3 regions of the Heyndrickxia sporothermodurans genome follow, and region 3 is predicted to be linked to each of the others. Evidence: predicted binding sites of a transcription regulator. Region 3 holds the regulator's gene; each other region holds the start of a gene.
The links. Region 3 encodes Rex, which represses fermentation and respiration genes when NADH is low (regulators of the CRP and FNR family bind a similar motif). Its sites were predicted from a motif close to TTGTGAAATATTTCACAA; they were not measured.

Region 1 (5,875 bases), on a different contig from region 3:
CAAAAGCTGCAACACCCGGGATGACATATACGCCAATTGATTTCAGCAAATAAAAGAAGCTTTCATCCAGTTTACTTACAACAATTGTTGAAAGTGGTTCTCCAATTGGAGTAAGGACAGCCCCCATTCCAATTGCAAAACAAGCCAAAACTACTAAGCGAATTTCTGATTGTCGATCAATCTTTAATACACTTACAACCGCTACAAGAATAATTGCAGCAATAATGGCAGTGATGACACTGGAAATTAATCCAAGGATGATCACAAATAAGGCAATAAACAATCGATATGGCATCGCTTTACTGATCCCTAAAATTCCTTTTTCAATCGGCCCCTGGAACCATCGAAACAATAAACCTGCAACAAGAACAGCTAGTGTAATATTAATCGGATGGACCAACGCCTCTTTCACAAGATGCCAATCTAATGCTTGACTAACTAGAACTGACAGAACCCCCATAATAAATAAGAATACTTCTAAATTTTTTTCCACCACATGTGTAAATGGCAGTAGCAGTACAAGCAGCAAGATGATGGATAAACCAATAATCATTAAGCAAAGTCCTCCCCTTTTATCTATTGATTATTTCTAAAAAATATAAAAAAGCCTGTCACTAAGGGACATACGTATCCCTTGGTGACAGGCTCCTCCAATAAAGTTAATGGTATTTAATTTTTGTGTTTTAGATGTGATATTTTTCGTTTAAAAAACAATTAAATTTTATCAACTAGTATTATATTAACAGTAACTAGTCATTTTTACAAGGTTTATTTTATCGGAATACTCAGACCGCCAAAATATTAAATTAACAATACATTAAGTTCACTATTAGAAAATATTATTATTTTGTAGAGTGAAAAGTGCTTCATAAGAAACAATAGGATGCCGCAGCATCCTATTGTACATTTTTTTCACATATTTAATTAAAAGTCTGCATTTCCTGGTGTACGAGGGAATGGGATGACATCGCGGATGTTCTTCATTCCGGTTAAATACATGACAAGTCGTTCAAACCCAATTCCATAGCCTGAATGCTTTGTACCACCGTATTTTCTAAGCTCAAGATACCACCAGTAATCTTCTTCAGACATACCAAGTTCTTTAATTTTATTTGCAAGGACCTCTTCTCTTTCCTCCCGTTGGCTTCCCCCGATTAACTCGCCAATACCAGGAACCAATAGGTCAGTTGCAGCTACTGTCTTACCGTCATCATTTGCTCTCATATAAAATGCCTTAATTTCTTTCGGATAGTCGGTTACGAAGACCGGACGCTTATAAATTTCCTCGCTTAGATAACGTTCATGTTCCGTTTGCAAATCCGTTCCCCATTCAACAGGGTAGTCAAATTTCTTACCAGAGTTCTTTAATATATCAACAGCTTCAGTATAAGTAACCCTTCCAAAATCGGATTCTAAAGCATTTTTCAATCTTTCAATTAGCGTCTTATCAATAAAGCTATTAAAGAAGGCCATTTCTTCAGGTGCTTCTTCAAAAACGTAATTAATTACATACTTAACCATTTCTTCTCCGAGGTCCATGATATCCGGTAATTCTGCAAAAGCCACTTCCGGCTCGATCATCCAGAATTCTGCGGCATGTCGTGCCGTATTAGAATTTTCTGCTCTAAATGTTGGACCAAAGGTATACACATTACGGAAAGCAAGAGCAAAAGTTTCCGCATTTAATTGACCGCTAACGGTTAAGTTGGATTCTTTGCCGAAGAAATCAGCACTTTCGTCCACTTTTCCGTCCTCGTTTTTTGGAAGCTGGTTCAAATCCATTGATGTTACACGGAACATCTCCCCCGCGCCTTCTGTATCGCTTCCGGTAATAATAGGTGTATGCACATAGACAAATCCTTTTTCTTGAAAGAATTTATGAATGGCGTACGATGCAAGGGATCGTACTCTGAAAACGGCGGAGAAGGTATTGGCTCTCGGACGTAAATGAGCGATTGTTCTTAAATATTCAAGAGAATGTCTCTTTTTTTGCAAAGGATAAGCTGGATCCGATAATCCTTCAACAACAATTTTTGTCGCTTTAATTTCAAATGGCTGTTTCATTTCAGGAGTTGGAACAAATTCACCTTCTACTAAAACGGAAGAGCTAATAGGTAACTTCGTGATTTCTTTGAAGTTATCGAGGGTATCTTCAAAAACGACTTGTACACTCTTAAAGAATGTTCCGTCGTTTAATTCCATAAAACCAATGGTTTTAGAGTCGCGAAGAGTTCGAATCCAACCCGAAATTTGCACAGTTTGTTCGTTAAATTTTTCTTGATTTCTGTATAAATCTTTTACTACGGTCTTTATCATAATTAGCCTCCATATGGTAATTTTTCACAATAAAAAAGCCTTCTATCCCATAAAAAAGGGACGAAAGGCTAACTTCCGCGGTACCACCCAAATTGTCATAATATGACCAACTTTAAAGCGACTATTGCTTATCCAGTCCATAACGTGCTGGTAACGTCTAAGCCTACTTAAGTTATCCCTTTCGGTTAGAACTCAAAGGTGTTCTTCATTCATGCTTCATCACCAGGCTTCCACCGTCCCCGGCTCGCTATCGAATATAGCAAAAACTACTTTCCTTTTCATCGATTTAAAAATATGTAATTTTAAAAATGACTTATTATTGTAATAATCTATCACAAAACATAATCCTTTGTCTAGTTGCCCCCTAAGATATATACCGAAAGCTTTATTGGTCAAACATTTTAACGTATGCGGATCAATATAAGCTGTAATTGATAAACAGGATTGAGCAATAGACAAAGTCGTTAATTTAACAATATCTGAACTTCGGGAAATCCTTTATTACATCAAACCAACTAGGATACCTTATTCTACTCAAAAATTCCAATGATTGTATACATCACAGCTTTCAACTTTCAATCATCTTGAATAATTCGTGACAATTATGTCCTTTTATAAATGAACATTTTATGAAGTACATCACAATATGCTGTTTTTATTAATAAAACATATTAAGATGGTGTCAAATTGGTTTACCAGTAAATATTAGGATTCATAGGTACCTATATCCATCATTAGAAAGGAGTTTCATTTATGAGAATGAAATGGTTAACCTTACCAATGGTTTCCGTACTCATGATTGTACTATCAGGCTGCGAACCATTAATGGTCCTTGATCCGAAAGGTCCGCAGGCAGAGACACAGGCGAATGATATTATCGCTTCTATTCTAATTATGTCATTTATTGTTATTACGGTTTTCGGATTACTCATTTATATGTTAATCAAATACCGTGCTTCAAAGCAAAGCAAGGATTATGAACCACCTTATGTAGAAGGGCATCCATTGGTTGAGGCGATTTGTGTAGGTATTCCAGTGATCATTGTCACTACGCTTTCAATCATGTCGGTGATATCCAACTATAAGGTAGAAGCAACGCCAAAAGGTTATGAAAATCAGGAACCTCTTGTCATATATGCAGCTTCATCCAATTGGAAATGGCATTTTAGTTATCCGGAAGAGGAAATTGAAACAGTCAATTATTTATATATTCCAACAAATAGACCAATTGAGTTTAGATTATATTCATATGGCCCAATTACAAGTTTCTGGATTCCTCAGCTTGGAGGACAAAAATATGCCATGTCAGATATGATAACAAAATTACACTTGGCCGCAGATGTTCCAGGTGAACTCATGGGACGTAATGCTAATTTTAGCGGTAAAGGTTTTGCGGAAAATACATTTAATGTAAAAGCAATGTCTGAAGCAAAATTTCAGGAATGGGTTCAAGAAGTAAAAGAAACAGCTAAGCCTTTAACTGAAAAGAAATTTAATCAATTATTGGAACCAGGTCATGTTGGACAATCCACTTACACTGGTACCCATTTAGAATTTGCGCCTGCTCCAGAAGGCGAACACGCAGGACATAATCATTCGAGCACGAAAGAAGAGAATGATGAAAACCATGATTCCAATGAAGAATCATCGCACGATCATTAATATTTTCAAGACTACTATTTTGAAAGGAGTCTGAACAAAATGGACTTTTTCGATAGATTTGCTATCCCAAACCCGAGTATTGCCATCTATGCTTCCATGGTTTTGATTGGACTTACCTTACTGGCGATTCTAGTCGGACTAACCTATTTGAAAAAATGGGGCTATTTATGGCGCGAATGGTTAACGACTGTCGATCATAAACGAATTGGGATTATGTATTTAATATCTGCTTTACTTATGCTATTCCGTGGTGGAGTAGATGCCATTATGATGCGCGCACAGCTTGCCGTTCCTGATAATAAGTTGCTCGATGCACAGCATTATAATGAAATTTTCACGACACACGGAATTGTTATGATCATTTTTATGGCGATGCCTTTCATTATGGCTTTAATGAACTTCGTCGTACCATTGCAAATTGGCGCACGCGATGTAGCGTTCCCACGTTTAAATGCTTTAAGCTTTTGGTTATTCTTTATGGGTGCGATGCTCTTTAATATATCCTTTGTTATCGGTGGTTCACCTGATGCGGGATGGACTTCATACTTCCCATTAGCCGGTAATGAGTTCAGTGAGTCGGTCGGCTCGAATTACTATATGATCGCGATTCAAATTGCAGGTCTCGGTACGTTAATGACAGGAATCAATTTTATAACCACGATTCTTAAAATGAGAACAACTGGTATGACCTTAATGAGAATGCCAATGTTCACATGGGCAAGCTTAATTACAAACGCGATAATTGTCTTTGCGTTCCCAGTTCTAACGGTTTTACTCCTTATGGGGACGATGGACCGGCTTTTTGCCACCAATTTCTTCACTACAACAAATGGTGGAATGGATATGCTTTGGGCAAACCTGTTTTGGGTTTGGGGACATCCAGAGGTGTATATATTAATCTTGCCTGCCTTTGGAATTTATAGTGAAGTAATCTCAACCTTTTCTCGCCGTAATCTTTATGGTTATAAATCGATGGTGGCGTCAATGGTCATTATCTCGCTCATGTCGTTCCTTGTTTGGGCTCACCACTTCTTTACAATGGGGCAAGGAGCATTAGCGAATAGTATATTTTCCATTACAACAATGGCCATCGCTGTTCCGACAGGGGTAAAAATATTCAACTGGCTGTTTACACTGTGGAAAGGAAAAATTGAAATCACCACACCAATGCTTTATGCCCTACTTTTCATCCCACTCTTTACAATCGGTGGGGTTACCGGGGTCATGCTAGGAATGTCTGCGGCTGACTATCAATATCATAATACGATGTTCTTAGTGGCACATTTCCACATGGTGATTATTCCTGGTGTTGTATTTGCGATGTTAGCAGGCCTCACTTACTATTGGCCTAAAATGTTTGGCTTCATGCTGAATGAAAGAATCGGAAAATGGTCGGCATGGATCATTGGTGTTAGCACACTTGTGGCTTTTATGCCAATGTTTTTCAGCGGATTAGATGGGCAGGCGCGACGAATGTACACCTATTCTGCATCGACTGGGTTCGGACCATTGAATATGATTTCATTCATCGGTGCGCTGGGCCTAGCTGCAGGTTTTATCTTGATTGTGTATAACATTTATTATAGTACGCGATATGCATCTAGAGATATTGGTTCTGATCCGTGGAATGCACGTTCATTAGAATGGGCAACTCACACACCAGTTCCAGACTATAATTTCGCGATTTCACCGCAAGTTAAGTCTAAAGAAGCTTTTTGGGATTCAAAGAAAAATGGTGAACCATTATTTAAAGGAAAATACGAAAAAATTCATATGCCAAATTCAAGTGGAGTTCCTTTTATCATGGCGAGTATTTTCTTCGTCTGGGGCTTTACCTTCGTATTTAGTATTTGGATTCCATTAATTCTAACCACAATCGGTATCTTTGCATGTATGG
Region 2 (5,875 bases), on a different contig from region 3:
AAAGTTGTCATTAGTGCAAGCTGTAACAGATGGTCTTCGAACAGTAATGAAAGATCAAGAGGAAGTCCTTATATTAGGGGAGGATGTTGGCAAAAATGGTGGCGTTTTTCGCGCAACGGAGGGGCTGCAACAAGAATTCGGAGAAGATCGAGTAATCGATACACCATTAAGTGAAGCGGGGATTGTCGGTACCGCAATTGGCCTTGCCATTAACGGTTTTCTTCCAGTAGTAGAGATGCAGTTTTTAGGCTTTATTTATCCAGCATTTGAACAAATCATGAGCCATGCAACAAGAATCAGAATGAGAACGATGGGTCGTTTTCACGTACCAATGGTCATTCGTGCCCCATATGGTGCCGGAGTAAAGGCACCTGAAATACATTCCGACAGTGTAGAGGCAATATTTACACATATGCCAGGAATAAAGGTCGTTTGTCCATCCAATCCTTATGATGCAAAAGGATTATTAATAGCAAGTATAGAAGATCCTGATCCTGTTTTATTTTTAGAACCGATGCGTTCCTACCGTGCATTTAAAGATGAAGTCCCTACTGAAAGATACACAGTTGACATTGGGAAAGCAAATCGTTTAAAAGAAGGGGAAGATGTTACCGTTATTGCATGGGGAGCTATGATTCCGTTAGCCATGAAGGCGGCTGAAAAAGTAAAAGAACAAAATATCCATTGTGAAGTCATTGATTTACGAACATTATATCCGCTCGATCGCGAAACCATATCAGAATCTGTGCAAAATACAGGAAGAGCCGTAATTGTTCACGAGGCACATGCGACAAGTGGATTGGGAGCAGACATTCTCTCATTAATTCAAGACACTTCGTTTTTATATTTGAAGGCACCAATTCAACGTGTAACCGGATTTGATGTGCCTGTTCCATTTTATACTTTAGAAAAACATTATCTACCTGATGAAAATAGAATTATTGAAGGGATTAAAAAGGCAATTAACTTTTAAAAGTTTATAAGGAAAGTAGGTGACAGAATTGGTAGAGGTCAAACTTCATGATATCGGGGAAGGGATGACGGAAGGGGAAATCGTATCGTACTTCGTTAAAGTAGGAGACCCGGTACAAAGTGATCAACCTTTAGTGGAAGTCCAAACGGATAAAATGACGGCAGAGCTTCCTTCACCAACTACAGGAATAGTAAAAGAAATTCTCGTTAAAGAAGGGACACTTGTTCCAGTCGGTACAACAATATTAATTATCGAATCAGGCCAAACGAAACATGTTCAGCAAGAAGTTACTGTGTCTAGTAATAGAAACAAAGTAGAAAAAACAAATCGATTAATTTTAGCTGCACCATATACTAGAAAAATAGCTCGTGAGTTAGGAATTGATATCGAAAAGATTAACGGGACCGGACCTGCAGGCAGAATTACAGATGAGGATGTATATAACTATGGAAAAAAAGCTGTAGAACCGATAGCGGCTCCAATTAAAGAAGTAATAAAAAATGCAGTTGAGAGCGATGAAATACCATTTAAAGGGCGAAGAAAACAAATCGCTTCTCTTATGAGTAAATCCCTATTTACCATTCCACATGTTACCCATTTTGAAGAGGTGGATATGACCAACCTCCTCGATTGCAAACAACAATGTAAGGAAGATGGAATAAATATATCAGTTGCAGCTTTCTTTATAAAAGCCATTCAACTCACATTGATGAAGTATCCAATTTTTAATTCTGTATTAGACGAAGATCACGGGGTGATCAGGCTTAAGAAAGAGTATAACATTGGTGTCGCAGTTGATGCGGAGGATGGCTTGATTGTTCCTGTCATTCGAAATGTGGAACAAAAAACTGTGAAAACGATCCAGGATGAAATGAAAATTGCGATTGAAAAAGCACAAAACAACACACTAACAAAAGCCGATATTTCAAACGGAACATTTACAATTAGCAATGTCGGTCCATTAGGCGGAATCGGTGCAACACCGATAATTAATTATCCGCAAACAGCATTAATTTCCTTTCATAAAACAAAAAAGAAGCCAGTTGTCATAAATGATGAAATAGTTATTCGCAGCATGATGAATCTATCAATGTCCTTTGATCATCGTGTGGCAGACGGGGCAACCGCTGTTCGTTTTACAAATGAATTTGTTCAATTAATAGAGAATCCAACAAGAATGTTATTGGAGATGACGTAGGATGGTCGTAGGGGAAATTGCACAAGAAAAAGAAATAGTGGTCATTGGCGGTGGGCCAGGCGGGTACACTGCGGCGATTCGTGCTGCACAATTAGGGAAAGATGTTCTATTAATTGAACAGAAAAAACTTGGCGGAATTTGTTTGCATGAAGGATGCATCCCATCGAAAGCATTTGTACACACAGCCAAACAGGCGAATGCTTGGGAGCACCTTACCGAAATAGGCTATAAATTCGAAATGAAAAAATTTGATTTTGCAACATTCCTTGCCTATAAGGAAAAATTAATTTCCCAACTAAGAATGGGGATCGAATCGCTTTGTAAGGCGAATAAGATTGAAGTCATGTATGGAAGTGCGTCATTTATTTCAGCTAATAAAATTGGAATAGAAAATGGCCATCATTATGAAGTTGTTAATTTTGAACAGGCCATTATTGCTACGGGTACAAAAGCGGGAAGTCATAAAGTGAGTGCTAACTATCAGTTGAATTCCAGGGAGTTATTTCAAGTGGACACGATCCCGGAACAATTACTGTTAGTTGGTTCGGACTATATTATTTTAGAAGCAGCGTTTGCTTATAGTTTACTAGGGACGAAGGTTAGTATTATTTTAGAAGAAAATAATGATTTTTCATTTGATCAAGACATTCTTAAAGAACTAAAGAGACAATTGAAAAAAAGAAAAATATCATTATATCCTAATGCGAAATCTCTTCACTTTTCGGAAAATGAGTTTGGAGTAGACTGTACGTTTACAAATCATAAAGATGAAACAGTGATGATTCATTCGAATGCTATTTATATTGAAGAGGAGGCTAAAGGGAATACGAATGAACTCGGATTGGAAAGAATGGGTTTAGCGATCGATAATAACGGTTTTATTGTTTGTGACCGTATTGGGAAAACGAATATGGATCATATATTCGCAATTGGAGATGTGTCAGGGGGCCCATTTCTTGCTGCTAAAGCAATCAAACAAGGAAAAGCAGTCGCCGAAATCATTGCTGGAGGAAAAAGTGAAATCGATTTAACATGGATGCCTGAGGTTGTACACTCTGTACCTCCAATTGCATATGCAGGATTTTCCGAGGAACAGGCAAAGGCAGCTGGTTATCCAGTAAAAATAGGCCGTTATCAACTTTCCGGCAGCGGATTTGCCATGCTATCAGGAAATCGGGATGGATTGGCAAAAGTTGTCATTGATGAAGAAACGAATAGAATACTAGGTACGCACATCATTGGTGAGGGTGCTATTGAACTAATTTCAACGGCTGTTATTGGTGGGGAAATGGTGGCAAGGGATGAAGACTTCCTATTTCCAACTTACCCGCATCCAAGTATGAATGAGGCGATTCTTGAAGCAATGGAGGATACATTAGGTTTATCCATCCATCAAGCACCAAAACGAATGGGAAGAAAAGAAAAAGTTGTTAGAAATTCGTAAATAGTTGATTGGACTAGGACTGAACTGCAATTTAGTCACTAGTCTTTTTTTGTTTTTCCGCTTAAATTCCTCTCTGTTTAAAGCATTTTCCACATAGAAACCAACATTACCAGATGAATTCTAATTTCAAGTTGTCAACAAAATATCCGAGAAATTTTTATGACGTATTTATGAATTTAAATTGTCGAGATTGTGAAGATGTGCACAAAAGGATAAAATTGCAGTACAATTTATCAGAACAAATTTAAAAAAATAAATGATGATATTTTCTTTTACTTGTGAAAGATTATACATACTTCGTAGATTGGGAAGGAGAGAGAAAGTGTGAAAAAGAAACATATCCCATGGAAAATAACAGTATTGATGCTCCTATCATCAATATTTCTTTTGAGTGGCTGTGACACTAGTAAAATAGCAGTCTTAAATCCACAAGGCCCTGTTGCACAAAAGCAATATGATTTAATCGTATATTCATTTTGGTTAATGATGATTATTTTAGTTGTTGTTTTGGGATTATTTATTTTTATGATATTCAAATATCGTGAAAAACGCTTAGCGGCGGATTATATCCCACCTGATCAACATGGTAATAAATGGCTTGAAATTATTTGGACGGCAATTCCAATTGTCATCATTATAGCTGTTGCCATTCCTACTATTAAAGCAAACTATGCGTTAGAAGATATACCAAAAGGCTATGAGGATAAGAAGCCAATTACGATTAATGTGACTTCTGCAGATTGGAAATGGATTTTTAGTTATCCAGAACAAGGGATTGAAACAGTGAACTATGTGAATATTCCTAAAGGTACTCCAGTTAAATTCCAATTAACATCTGCAGGAACGATGGCATCATTTTGGATACCTGAATTAGGCGGTCAAAAATATACGATGCCCAATCATTCAATGGAACTAATATTACTTGCAGATAAACCGGGATCCTATTTAGGAAGAAATGCTAATTTTAATGGTGAAGGTTTTGCCCATATGGATTTCGAAGTTCTTTCCCAAACGCAGGAAGATTTCGATAAATGGGTGAAAGACGTAAAGAAAACAGCACCAAAATTAACAAAAGCTGATTATAACAAGATATTAAAACCTGGTGTAGTTGGACGAATGACTTATACAGGTACACATTTACCATGGGTGAAAGCACCACATCAACATGGTGTGATGAAGAAACAAGAAACCAATCAAAAACAACATAAAATGGATGGTATGGACATGGATATGAACATGGACATGTCAGAACATCAACACTAAAAAGATTGGAGGAGAACAGGATGAAGCTTGATGAATTTTTCGTCACCGGCGAGCCGATTATATATGTAACAGAAGCAGGAATCGCCCTTGCGATGATCGCTATCGTTTTTTTCTTAACTTACTTTAAAAAATGGAAATGGCTTTGGCAAAACTGGTTGACAACTGTCGATCATAAAAAGATCGGTGTTATGTATGTATTAGTCGCAGTATTAATGCTTTTCCGTGGTGGTGTTGATGCATTGATGATGCGTGCACAACTGACGGCACCGAACTTAAAATTATTAGATGCGAATCACTATGATGGTATTTTTACAACACATGGTACGATTATGATTTTATTTATGGCAATGCCATTTTTAATGGGGTTAATAAATATTGCTGTTCCACTTCAAATTGGAGCACGTGATGTTGCTTATCCGATGCTTAATGCATTCAGTTTTTGGACGTTTGCTGCCGGGTGTGCACTCTTTAATATTTCCTTTATTATTGGTGGATCACCTACTGCAGGATGGACTTCCTATTTTCCATTAGCGGGTACTGAATTTAGTCCTGGAGTTGGAAATAACTATTATGCAGTTGCGTTGCAAATTGCGGGGATCGGTACACTTATTACGGGTATTAACTTCTTAGTGACGATTCTTAAGATGAGAGCAAAAGGTATGTCATTAATGAAGATGCCAATGTTCGTATGGTCCGTATTAATTATGTGTATCATTATTATCTTTGCTTTCCCTGTATTAACAGTTGCTTTAGCTTTAATGACTTTTGACCGTCTATTTGGCTCTCATTTCTTTACGATGGCATCAGGCGGTATGCCAATGCTTTGGAGTAATCTGTTCTGGATATGGGGACATCCAGAAGTATATATTGTGTTATTACCTTCTTTAGGTATTTATTCAGAAATTATCAGTACATTTGCGAAGAAACGATTATTTGGATATAAATCGATGGTCTTTTCAATGTTAGCTATTGCGCTATTTAGTTATTTCACATGGGT
Region 3 (5,875 bases):
TTGAAACTAGTATTTTTTTGTAGGAAATAAGGAGGAATTCACTTCTATTTTATTAAGGATTTGGGGCGTTTTTTTTGATATATCTGGATAAAATATTACGAATATTACAATTTATAGGTCTTATTTACTGTTTTCCTATTTTAATCAGGAAATTTAATTCTACTCTTTTCGACAAAAAAAACCCGTAAGACAAATAAATTGTCTTACGGGTTTTTGGCTAGCGATTGAATTACATCATACCGCCCATGCCCATGCCGCCCATATCAGGCATAGATGAACCTTTGTTTTCTTCAGGTTTATCAGCAACAACTGCTTCAGTAGTTAATAACATAGCCGCTACAGAAGCTGCATTTTGAAGTGCATAACGTGTTACTTTAGTTGGATCAACAATGCCTGCTTCGAACATGTTTACCCATTCACTGTTAGCTGCATTGAATCCAATACCTACTTGTTCTTTTTTCAAGCGATCAACAATTACAGATCCTTCAAGACCAGCATTGTGAGCGATTTGACGAACTGGTTCTTCCAATGCACGTAGAACGATGTTGATACCTGTAGCAACATCACCTTCAGCTTCAACAGAAGAAACTTTATTGTATACATTAACTAGTGCTGTACCACCACCGGATACAATACCTTCTTCAACAGCTGCACGAGTAGAGTTAAGAGCATCTTCAATGCGAAGTTTGCGTTCTTTTAATTCAGTTTCAGTTGCAGCACCAACTTTAATTACTGCTACCCCACCTGCAAGCTTAGCAAGGCGTTCTTGTAATTTTTCACGGTCAAATTCAGAAGTTGTTTCTTCTAATTGAGCACGAATTTGATTTACACGAGCAGAAATGCTTGCAGAATCGCCAGATCCTTCAACGATTGTTGTGTTTTCTTTTGTAACGACAACTTTAGCAGCGCGTCCAAGAGAATCAAGTGTTGCTGATTTAAGATCAAGACCTAAATCTTCAGTGATCACTTGACCACCAGTTAGAACAGCGATATCTTCTAGCATTGCTTTACGACGGTCACCAAATCCAGGTGCTTTAACAGCAACTGCATTAAATGTTCCACGAAGTTTGTTCACAATAAGTGTTGCTTGTGCTTCGCCTTCAACATCCTCAGCAATGATAAGAATTGGTTTACCTTGTTGTACCACTTGTTCAAGAACTGGCAATACTTCTTGAATATTTGTGATCTTTTTATCGGTAATTAAGATATATGGATTTTCAAGAACTGCTTCTAATTTGTCAGTATCTGTAACCATGTATGGAGAAACATAGCCACGATCAAATTGCATACCTTCAACAACATCTAATTCAGTTGTGAAGCCTTTAGATTCTTCGATTGTGATAACACCATCGTTACCAACACGTTCCATTGCTTCAGCAATAAGTGTTCCAACTTCTTCATCGGCAGCAGAGATGGCAGCAACTTGTGCAATGGACTCTTTGCCTTCGATTGGTTTAGAAATTGCTTTAAGTTCTTCAACAGCTGTTTGAACAGCCTTTTCGATTCCTTTACGGATTCCAACAGGGTTTGCACCGGCTGTTACGTTTTTCAAGCCTTCACGAATCATTGCTTGAGCAAGTACAGTTGCAGTTGTTGTACCGTCCCCGGCAACATCATTTGTTTTGCTTGCAACTTCAGATACAAGTTTAGCACCCATGTTTTCGAATGCATCTTCAAGTTCAATTTCTTTAGCAATCGTTACACCGTCATTAGTAATAAGTGGTGAACCAAATTTTTTCTCAAGAACCACGTTACGTCCTTTAGGTCCAAGTGTTACTTTTACAGCATCTGCTAATTTATCAACTCCGCGAAGCATTGCACGGCGTGCATCTTCACTGAATTTAATTTCTTTTGCCATTTGAAATTACCTCCTCGATCTTCTTTAATGATGTATTTATTTTCGAAAATGGTAAATAACTATTGTACAATAGCTAAAATGTCTGAATCACGAAGAATTAAATATTCGTTACCTTGGTATTTCACTTCTGTACCAGCATATTTAGAGAAGATGATGCGATCGCCTTCAGATACTTCCAGAGCAACACGCTCACCGCTATCTAAAACACGACCAGTACCTACAGCTACTACCTTACCTTCTTGCGGTTTTTCCTTTGCAGAATCAGGAAGAACGATACCGCTTGCAGTTTTTTCCTCTGCTTCTACTAGTTCAATTACGACGCGATCTCCAAGTGGTTTTAACAAGTGAAACAACCTCCTCAATAATTTTATGTAATTTTAAATTATTAGCACTCACTACTCTTGAGTGCTAACACAATTATTATAATAAATAATTCAATTCCATTTTGCAAGTCTTTACAGTTAACTTTTTTGAAAAAACTCCTTCAATCAGTTTGAATATCCTAAAATTAAGACTTCGCGCAATATTCAAGTCTATGTCCAATTATTATTTCTATTCATAACTGGAGGTTATTTTTACATATAATAGATTGAAGGATAAAAAATGTACTGCACACTTAATATTTGAACCTCTATTTATTCAATAGTAGAATGGATTATGAGCTAACAAGAAAGGAAAAATATTGTGAAAAAAGAATATGTATATATTTTAATTACTTATATTGCGATGCAACTATCCGTTTATGTTGGTCAACCCATTGTTTATATTATTGGTGTGAAAGGATTTCATACTTCGGAAAGTTATATGAAAATGATGACGCCCGTTTATTGGATTGTAATCAGTTTCATTTCCGCGTTAATTATTGTTTTGTTGATTTTGCGAAAATCTGAACGAAAATATCAATTAGAAAGAAGTACACCGCTTTCAGTCGGAAAGTCGATCACCTGGGCAATCGGAGGGATTTTTCTAGCATTTATTGCTCAAGCGCTTGCATCAATCATTGAGCAAATGATTGGCATTAAACCTGGATCAGAAAACACTCAGCGAATCGTAAGCCTAATCGAAACTTTTCCGATTGTCGTTGTTGTAAGTTCAATTATTGGCCCAATTTTAGAGGAAATTGTATTTAGAAAGATTATTTTCGGAACACTTCATAAATATTTATCCTTTTTTTCTTCGGCACTTATCAGTTCCATCATTTTTGGACTTGCACATATGGAGTTTGTCCATCTATTACTGTATTCTGCCATGGGATTCACATTTGCCTTTTTATATAAAAAGACAAATCGCATTTTAGTGCCAATAAGCGCACACGTAATAATGAACACAATCGTTGTTATTGCTCAGCTATTGAACCGCGAAGAAATTCAAAAAATTATCGAGAAACAAAGCTTTATTGGAGGACTTTTCTCATGAGACCACTACAATCCGGCATAATCTATTGCCTTCTTGGCACCCTGTTTACTTATTTTGCCGTTAAACAAGTTAATCTTCACGGTTGGTCTTTTTTAGCTTACATGCTCGTCTTTTTAGCAACGATTGATTATGGGTCAGGCTTTCGATTAATCACTTTGCATTTTCGCCTAAAAAGCCATCAAAAAAAATAAAACCTCCCAATTGGAAGGTTTTATTTTTTTTCACTTTCGCTTTGCAGCGCATATTTTAATTCCGCTGCTTTCGCTTTTCGATAACCGACTTTCGAAACCAATATACTAATTTCGTATAAAATCATTAGCGGTACACCGACGACAATTTGTGACATTACGTCAGGCGGTGTGATAAAAGCAGCAAGGACGAGTAGAAAGAAATATGCGTACTTTCTAATCTTCGCCAAAAACATTGGTGTAATGATTCCTAATCGCGTTAAGAACATGATAACGATTGGTAATTCAAACAGTATCCCAAATGGGAAGGTAATTTGAAACAAAAACGAAAAATATTCATTAATACCGATGACCGGATTAATATCCATTTGTGATGATAGCTTCATCATGAACCGTAAGATTAACGGAAACAATATAAAATAAGCGAATGCTAGTCCAGCTAAAAAGAGAACAAGAGCTATGGGAATATAACTTAATGTTATTTTCCGTTCTTTTTCATATAAACCGGGACTAATAAATGCCCAAAGTTGATAAAGAATTACAGGTAAAATAATCACTATGGCCAAATACAAAGTAACTTCCATAAAAACTTTAAAAGGATCTGTTAGCCGAAACGCATTCATTGTCACCTCTTTTGCATAATCGGAATGCTGGAGATAACGAATGATTGGTTGTGAAAGAAAAAAACTTACAATTACAGCCAAGATAAAGAAAACGACTATCACAAACAGTCGCTTCCTTAGCTCGGATATATGTTCAAAAATCGTCATGTCTTTTTGACTCATATGAATTCATCCTAACATTTTACTTAACGTTGTCTTTATCCGTTTTTGGCTTATCGTCTTCTTCATCCGCCAAGCCCTTAGTCGCATTTTTAAATTCTTTTAATGTATCCCCGGCAGCTCTGCCCAATTGGGGTAATTTCTTTGGTCCGAAAACTAGTAAGGCAACAATCACAATGAGAATAATACTTCCAATTCCTGGTCCCATCTGTGCCCACCTCCTCATATTTACATGATAATACAAATTAGATGTTTAATCCATTATCTATTTATTAGTCTTGTGAAATTTCCGTGTCATTTGGATAGTGCTTTAAAAAATAAACTAATGATTGCAACTCTACTGCTAAGTCAATATGATGCACACGTATAGATGAAGGTACATTTAGTCTAGCCGGTGTAAAGTTTAATATACCTTTTACGTTTGTTTTCGCCAGCTGATCAGTAACCCGTTGTGCAACTTCTGCGGGAATCGTAAGAATAATAACACTGATATCTTCACTGATTAATCGTGCCTCCAGCTCATCCAAACTATAAATAGGTACATCTCCAATTTTTTTACCGACTTTATTTGGATCAACATCAAAAGCGATTTCGATTTTTGTATTATTGTTTTTCATGAAATTATAATTTAAAAATGCTGTTCCTAAATTTCCCACACCGATTAGAGCTACTTTTGTTAATTCATCTTGATCTAATGTTTTACGAAAAAATGATAACAAATAATTAACATTGTATCCGTAACCCTTTTTCCCCAATGCCCCGAAGTATGAAAAATCTCTGCGAATCGTGGCGGAGTCGACTTTTACAGCTTCACTTAACTCAGCTGAAGATACACGCTGTTTACCGGAGTTATGTAAATTCCTCAAAAATCGATAATAGAGTGGTAATCGCTTTGCTGTCGCTTGAGGTATTTTAATTAATTCTTCATTCATACTATAGGTCCCCCATATAAATCTAACTAAAAAAACGTTGGCCTCAAGGGAAATATCTATTCCCTCAGATAATCAGTACTTGAAACACCGCCTGTTTTTTCTATCAAAAACGTTGGTCCAATAACCATTCCTTTATCAATGGCTTTACACATATCATAAACGGTTAAAGCGGTTACAGATGCAGCAGTTAATGCTTCCATTTCAACACCGGTGTTTCCCTTTGTTTTTACACTTGAAATAATGTTTAGCATATACATATTTGGATCTTTTTGTTCCCAACTAAATTCAATATTTACTCCATTAATTGGAATAGGATGACACATCGGAATAAGATCCCATGCTTTTTTTGCAGCCATAACACCTGCAACTTGTGCAACTGCAAGAACATCCCCTTTTTTCATTTTATTATTACGGATTAAATGATAAATTTCATTGCTTAATTGTACACTCGATTGTGCAATCGCCGTGCGGACAGTGTCAGGTTTAGTACTCACATCAACCATCTTCGCTCTTCCCTGCTCATTAAAATGAGTAAGCTTTGACATCGAAAACACCCCTCAATTTATCATACACTATTTTTCTTTCCGTGTCCTATTTAGAAATAGTGAATCATTGCCCAAACCCTCATGAATACGGTACACTACCAATATAGATGAGGTGAAATAAATATGATTTTATTACAAGTTCAACAACTAACAA

Region 1: the regulator Rex is predicted to act here: its motif matches at 2,944-2,961, upstream of qoxA (cytochrome aa3 quinol oxidase subunit II).
Region 2: the regulator Rex is predicted to act here: its motif matches at 3,806-3,823, upstream of qoxA (cytochrome aa3 quinol oxidase subunit II).

The regions. Positions count from the first base shown of each region.
Region 1 covers NZ_NAZB01000059.1:4,222-10,096, reverse strand. Annotated here, with positions in the region: gene B5V89_RS17735 (DUF1646 family protein) at 1-553, opposite strand, end outside; gene asnS (asparagine--tRNA ligase) at 925-2,316, opposite strand; T-box leader at 2,370-2,607, opposite strand; gene qoxA (cytochrome aa3 quinol oxidase subunit II) at 3,070-3,978, shown strand; gene qoxB (cytochrome aa3 quinol oxidase subunit I) at 4,018-5,875, shown strand, end outside.
Region 2 covers NZ_NAZB01000021.1:180,997-186,871, reverse strand. Annotated here, with positions in the region: gene B5V89_RS10815 (alpha-ketoacid dehydrogenase subunit beta) at 1-973, shown strand, start outside; gene B5V89_RS10810 (dihydrolipoamide acetyltransferase family protein) at 1,002-2,171, shown strand; gene B5V89_RS10805 (dihydrolipoyl dehydrogenase family protein) at 2,173-3,615, shown strand; gene qoxA (cytochrome aa3 quinol oxidase subunit II) at 3,940-4,878, shown strand; gene qoxB (cytochrome aa3 quinol oxidase subunit I) at 4,899-5,875, shown strand, end outside.
Region 3 covers NZ_NAZB01000039.1:13,113-18,987, forward strand. Annotated here, with positions in the region: gene groL (chaperonin GroEL) at 230-1,858, opposite strand; gene groES (co-chaperone GroES) at 1,918-2,202, opposite strand; gene B5V89_RS15265 (CPBP family intramembrane glutamic endopeptidase) at 2,543-3,274, shown strand; gene B5V89_RS15270 (YdiK family protein) at 3,271-3,465, shown strand; gene tatC (twin-arginine translocase subunit TatC) at 3,486-4,247, opposite strand; gene B5V89_RS15280 (twin-arginine translocase TatA/TatE family subunit) at 4,267-4,452, opposite strand; gene B5V89_RS15285 (redox-sensing transcriptional repressor Rex) at 4,517-5,176, opposite strand; gene moaC (cyclic pyranopterin monophosphate synthase MoaC) at 5,233-5,721, opposite strand; gene B5V89_RS15295 (ABC-F family ATP-binding cassette domain-containing protein) at 5,845-5,875, shown strand, end outside.